Regions from separate parts of the Clostridium sp. NSJ-145 genome, predicted to be linked through region 3. Evidence: predicted binding sites of a transcription regulator. Region 3 holds the regulator's gene; each other region holds the start of a gene.
What was found. The regulator Rex, encoded in region 3, represses fermentation and respiration genes when NADH is low (regulators of the CRP and FNR family bind a similar motif). The targets are predictions, from matches to a motif close to ATTGTTAANNNNTTAACAAT.
Positions count from the first base shown of each region.

Region 1: LQE93_RS11470 (DUF969 domain-containing protein) is a predicted target of Rex. The motif match lies at 1,312-1,331, and genes of this name have one in related genera.
Region 2: LQE93_RS09405 (DUF5692 family protein) is a predicted target of Rex. The motif match lies at 1,009-1,028, and genes of this name have one in related genera.

Region 1 covers NZ_JAJNOS010000012.1:12,118-14,398, reverse strand. Annotated here, with positions in the region: gene LQE93_RS11475 (DUF979 domain-containing protein) at 1-501, opposite strand, end outside; gene LQE93_RS11470 (DUF969 domain-containing protein) at 515-1,195, opposite strand; gene LQE93_RS11465 (pyridoxamine 5'-phosphate oxidase family protein) at 1,509-1,976, shown strand; gene LQE93_RS11460 (anti-sigma factor domain-containing protein) at 2,138-2,281, opposite strand, start outside.
Region 2 covers NZ_JAJNOS010000009.1:54,800-57,080, forward strand. Annotated here, with positions in the region: gene LQE93_RS09395 (hypothetical protein) at 1-92, shown strand, start outside; gene LQE93_RS09400 (TetR/AcrR family transcriptional regulator) at 346-954, opposite strand; gene LQE93_RS09405 (DUF5692 family protein) at 1,096-2,034, shown strand; gene hypB (hydrogenase nickel incorporation protein HypB) at 2,096-2,281, shown strand, end outside.
Region 3 covers NZ_JAJNOS010000008.1:126,363-128,643, reverse strand. Annotated here, with positions in the region: gene LQE93_RS08960 (short-chain-enoyl-CoA hydratase) at 1-432, opposite strand, end outside; gene LQE93_RS08955 (redox-sensing transcriptional repressor Rex) at 795-1,454, opposite strand; gene LQE93_RS08950 (manganese efflux pump MntP) at 1,639-2,205, opposite strand.

The DNA.
Region 1 (2,281 bases), on a different contig from region 3:
TATACTTGTTGATCCAACTGATTGAATCATTCTATCTGATTCTTCAACTAATACTTTTGGTGAAGCTTTAGTTATGAAGAACGTTACAATTATTGCAAGAACTGCTGCAACACCTATTGAAGCTGTTCCTGATATTGGTGTAAATTGTGCTATAAGTAAAGCTGATACAGCTATTACTAGTGAAGGTATAAATACCTTTAATCCTAATTTATTAGCTTGTTCTTCTCCGAACTTTGCATCTAATGCTTTTATAGTTCCAGGATTAACTTGTTTAGCTAAAGTAAGGATACCTATAACAACAAGCATTCCTCCAACAACATTGTAAGGTAATTTATGTCCGAATATAAATATTATTCCTAGTAATGACCAGAATAATGCTGTTCCGTATTTTGTTTTATGATTCTTATCTTTTAAAGTTACTACTGCTGTATTAAGCATCATAATACCAATTATTATGTAAAATAACTCTAATAACATATTTGAAAATGCTGCGAAATCCATATTACGTCTCCTCCTATTTCTTAGTCTTACTGTTAATTCCGTATTGCTTGTCTAATTTCTTGTCTAACATCATATTTTGTACAAGAACAAATACAAATGCAACTACTGCTATTACTATTGAAGCTTTTGCTACATCAATACCGTTTGTAGGGTATCCTAATTCAGTTAAAGTATTTGCAACAAGTAAAACTCCTGAACTTGCTAAGAAAAGGTTTTGTCCATAGAAGTTACCGTAGTTATCCATTGAAGCTGCTGCAGCTTTAATTTTCTCTTCAGTCTTCTTATCGATTTCACCATATTTACCTATAGCTGCACCTTGAGCCATTGGGTTTATTAAAGGTCTAACAAATTGAGGATGTCCACTTATTCTTAAGCTCATTGCTCCTCCAATTTGTCTTAATAAGCAGTAAAGTGTTAATAATTTTCCTGTTGAAAGATTCTTAACTTGCTTAATTAATTGAACTGCTTTTTCTTTTAAACCATATCTTTCTGATATACCAATTACAGGTAGAGTAAGAATAAATATAGTCATTAACCTTTGATTAACAAAAGTCTTTCCTAAGATTGTTAAAATCTCATTTATGTCCATATGTGCTGCTAATCCTGTTGCGATAGCTGAAATTATTATTACTGCAATACTATCAAACTTCAACGCAAATCCGATTATTACTATTAAAATTCCTATAAGTACCATTTGGTCTCCCCCCTTAATAATATCTAATTAAAAGATATATCATTTTTCGCCATTTGTCTACAAGAATTTTGTGGATAACATTCATTTTTGTATTATATTTATAATAAAATCATACTTTTTTTAATACTTTAACAACCGCTTATGAATTGACTTTGCAATTTATTTATTCTTATTATTGAATTTTCTAACAATTTTATTACTATATAAATCTTATAATTGTAAGATAATACTATACTTCTATTTAAGTAATTTAATTATTTTAAAATAAATATAATTATATTAATATCTCTTATGAGTTTTGGGAGGTCAAATTATGTTTAGAGAAATTCGTAAAAAATCTAGAGAAATTTTTGATAATGATATAACTACTATTTTAAATTCAGCCGAATATGGAACTCTAGCTACAGTGGATGAATATGGTATGCCATATGCTACTCCATTAAATTATGTATACTATGATAATGCTATATATTTTCATTCTTCTCCTTATGGCCATAAACTTGATAATATCGCTAATAATTCTAAAGTATCTTTTTGTGTAGTTACTGATACATGTATAATCCCTGAGAAATTCACCACTAAATATAAAAGTGTAGTTGCCTTCGGTACTGCTTCTTGGGTTATAGGCACCGTTAAAGAAGCTGCTCTTATAGAATTTATAAAAAAATACTCTCCAGAATATTTAGAAAAAGGAAAAGCTTACGTAGAAAAAGCTAAAGCCTCAACTACCGTTATCAAAATAGAAATTGACTATTTAACAGGAAAATCATCAATTAAGTAAATTTCATAGCAATTTGGTGAAAAGTTTGACTTAGTCAAATGGAAATTTGACAAACCTTATATAAATATATTTTTTCAATAAAAAAGGTTAGGGTAATTTTTAAAATCACTCTAACCTTTTAATGCTTTAATCATATCAAGTTAAAGAATTTAGATCAACCATTAATCCTCATTCTTTTCGTCATCATCAATATCATCATTCTCATCATATTCATCGTCTTCGTCTTCATCTTCATCTTCATCTTCATCTTCATCTTCATTTTCTATTTCATCTTCAAGCCTATCTTCTAACTCATCTTGTAGTTC
Region 2 (2,281 bases), on a different contig from region 3:
AAGATATGCCTACAAAAACGTTAATTGATATATATTTAAGTAAGATGAATGAAGGAGATTTTATAAACTTAATTGAATCTATAAATGGTTAATAATGAATACTTGAAATAAAGTGCGAAGTACTTTGGTGAAAAGTTTGACTTCGTCAAAGGGGAAAAGTCAGCTGAAGCTGAGGAGAAAATATTGCCTATGGCAATAGGGAAAAGATCTCTAATGAGATAAAATGCTTTTCTCTGATACTTATAGTATCATTTTCCCCTTAACGTAGTTAACTTTTCCCCGCTACGCTAGTAGCATTTTCACTTTGACGAAGTCGACCTTTCACCTGTGAGCTTCGCGAACAATTTACTTATGACTAATAATTAGATGCTCTCCGAGTTTAGCAAAAAAATCTGTAATAGTATTAATATATTCTTTATCATTAGTATCAAGAATTCCTAAAGAAGCTTGTATTGCAAATCCATCTAAGGCAGCTACTAAAATAGAAGCAACTATTTTTTTGTATTTCTCATTTTCAATTCCGTAGGTATATACAAACATATCAGAAGTTTTCGATATTATTGATTCGTAGGTTTCTTTATATTCATCTAATAATGTATTCTCATCAAGTAAAACATTTGCTGTAAGCAATATATGAAGACGTTGAGCCGTAAGATTGCTAAGTCTTTTTGAAGCTGCTACTTTTATTTCATCAATAATTTCAGAAGAAGGTTTTAGAGAATTTCCTTTATAGGCATTTAGGCTGTCAATAAAGTGAATATGCTTTGTGACAGCATCGTGAATTAATTCATCTTTATTTCTATAATGATGATAAATTGCTCCTGTAGTAATTCCAGCTTCTCTTGCAATTTCTCTAACAGTGGCTTTCTCAAAACCTTTTTGTAAAAATACTTTTACTGCAGCATCTATGATTTTTTCTTTTTTTATAATAGCTTTACTTTTTAAATTTTCCATATCCAATCTCAAAAGAATTATACCATAAACTTATAAAATTGTTAAATTGTTCTTGTTGATTAAGCTTTAACAAAGTATAATTGAAATAACAGCTGTTATGTTTTCAGAAAATTAAAAAAATTTAAAGTGGGGGTAATAACAATGTTTTTCTTTCAAAATATTTCTTTATCTACTTGGCTTATTTTTATTGCTGTAGTTGTAGGACTTATGCTCTTAAATGAATTTGGAAGGTATAGCAAGATTACTGGAACTATATCATTTGTAATAGTACCGATAATACTAACTATTTTTGTATGGCCACGAACATCGGGTCCAGGGACAGGAGTGCAAACAGCAAATTGGTTTCAATGGGTAAAAACTTATTCAGCTTTAGCAGGTTGCATTATATTTATGACACTAAGATATTTTAAAAAAGTACAAGCTAAAAAATGGTTTTATTTATTAGTACCAGGAATACTTGCTATTAATATTTTAGAGGCCGTTATTAGAGAAATTGAAATCGTTAACTTAAGTGGTGTAATAGATGGAATGACTTATTTAGGCGGAAATTGGAATTATTTAAATGCAGCAGCTGGAATATTAAATATGCTTACTATTTGTGGCTGGTTCGGTATTATAATCAGTAAAAATAAACAAAAAGATATGATATGGCCTGATATGTGTTGGTTTTGGATTATAGCTTATGATATTTGGAATTTTGCATATGTATACAATTGTGTTACTGACAGAGCGTTATATTCTGGATTAGGTTTATTATTAGCTGCAACTATTCCAGCATTTACAATAAAAAAAGGTGCGTGGTTACAACATAGAGCACAAACATTAGCATTTTGGATGATGATAGTAATGACATTCCCCAATATATTATCAACGGGACAACATGCTATACAATCATCACATAATCCAACTGCTTACTACACAATCAGTATAATATCATTATTAGCCAATTTAGCTGTAGCTATATATCAAATTAGAACAATTATTAAAAAACATAAAAATCCATTAAAAGACGAGTTATATTGTGAATTAGAAACTTACAAAAAGATTAAAGAAGAAAATACTAAAGTTTGTGTAAAGTAAAATTTTTTGAACAATAATGTTAAAAAACTAACAAATTATGTTGATAAAAGGAGAGAATATTATGGAGAAGTACAAGGTTATTGAAGTCAAGGAAAGTATTTTTGATGACAATGATAAGCAAGCAGATTTACTTAGAGAAAAGTTAAAAAATGAAAAGACATTCTTATTAAATTTAATGTCATCTCCAGGGTCAGGGAAAACAACTACTCTTTTAAGAACAATAGAAACTTTAAAAGATGAAATGAAA
Region 3 (2,281 bases):
AGTTATTCCAAGTCCTGCTTCTGGTTGCGCAAACCTAGCTTTTTCTGATGCTATTCTTATATCGCATGCCATTGCAAGTTCACAACCTCCCCCTAAAGCAAATCCAGGTATAGCCGCAATTACAGGCTTGTCTAATGTTTCTAATCTTCTAAATACTTTATTACCAAGTAATCCAAACTCCTCAGCCTCTGTTGAATTTAAATCTTTCATTTCTGCAATATCAGCTCCAGCTACGAAAGCTTTTTGACCAGCTCCTGTAACTATTACACAATAAATATCACTATTATTTTCAATGCTATCTATTACTATGTCTAACTCTCTCAAAGTGTCTGAATTTAAGGCATTTAAAGCTTTTGGTCTATTAATAGTAATAGTCGCTAAATTACCTTCAGTTTCAAAAATTACATTTTTTAACTCAACATCAACTTGCATTCTCAACATTCCTCTCTTTTATACAAAATTCATCATCAAAAAAAGCATAAATCATCACCAATTGTTAATTTTATAACAATTATCGCTAAAAAAATATACTTTCTTGTCGTCTTCAGTATAGTAATTGGAATAATTTAATTTCTGTGATTATTATATTACTTTACAAAGAGCTTTTCAATAACTTTTTACATTTAAGTTATTTTTTACCATATTTAATTTTATCTGCTCTTTTCACAATCAAAATTAAATATAATCCTCCTAAAAAATAAAAAAATATACTTTCAAAATAGTAAATTATTACTACTTTGAAAGTATATATGTATATATTATGTTCTCATTAAATAAATATTCTTTTTCTAAGACTATTCATCCTGTTGATCTTGTTCATGTTCTGCTGCTTCGCTATGCATTAGATATATTAAAGTTAATAAACTCTCTGATAGGTGTACATTTTCAACTATTACGTCACTTGGTACTTTTAAATCTACAGGGGCAAAATTCCATATTCCCTTTATTCCACATTTAACTAGAATATCACATACCTTTTGGGCATTTATTCTTGGTACACAAATAATTCCAACGTCTGTTGGGTTTGCTTGTGCATATCTTTCTAACTCATCAATATCTTGTATCTCAATATCTCTAATCTTCATTCCTAATAATTTTGGATTTGCATCAAAAATTGCATTAATATTTAATCCTGCTTTAGAAAATCTATAGTTAGCAATTGCTTGACCTATATTACCAGCTCCAACTATTAAAGCTTTATATTCTCTGTCTAACCCTAATATTAATCCTATTTGGTTATAAAGATCTTTTACATTATATCCATAGCCTTGTTGTCCGAAATCTCCAAAATTATTTAAATCTTGTCTTATTTGTGAAGCTGTAAAACCTATTTTTTCCCCAAGCTCTTTTGAAGAAATTCTATCTACATCATTTGCCATTAACTCTTGTAGATATCTATGGTATTTAGGTAATCTTTTAATTACAGCCATAGAAACGTGTTTTTTTCTTTCCATAATCTAAATTCTCCTTAAAGTATCTTATATTTAATTAAGTCCACTTTCTCTACTTTTATACATTGATAATATAATAACATACTTTTAGCAAGTATTCTATATATCAAAATAATATAGATGAGCTATTTTCGTAAATATTTTTTTATTAAATGTATATCAAACAAGTAATAGTGTATATTATTTTTTAAAATATTCCAAGGTGTTCTAATAAAATTTTTACCCCTATTAATATCAGAATAACTCCACCAACCATTTCAGCTTTACCTGAAAATAAATCTCCAAATATCTTTCCTATTATAACACCTATAGCTGAAGTTACAAGGGTTATTATTCCAATAATCAATACAGCAGTTATAATATTTACATTTAGAAATGCAAAACTAACTCCTACAGCTAATGCATCTATACTTGTTGCAATAGCTAATATAAACATTCTTTTCATTCCAGTATCTACTTCATCATCCCCATCTTCATCAGGATGAATTGCTTCATAAATCATTTTTCCTCCGATAATAGATAAAAGAATAAATGCTATCCAATGATCAAACTTTTCGATATAGCTACTAAATCCATTTCCTAATATCCATCCAATTAAAGGCATAACTCCTTGTGCTATACCAAAAAACAATCCTGCTTTTAATGCTATTCTCCATTTCTCCTTTACTGGAATTTTTAGACCTAATGCTACTGAAACAGCAAAAGCATCCATCGCTAACCCTACTGCTAAAAAAACTAAACTTAATAAATCCATAATCTCCTCCACATTTTAAACTCTTATATTTTTATATTTAAATTAATATTAATACCTATCAATTATTTTACTTAAA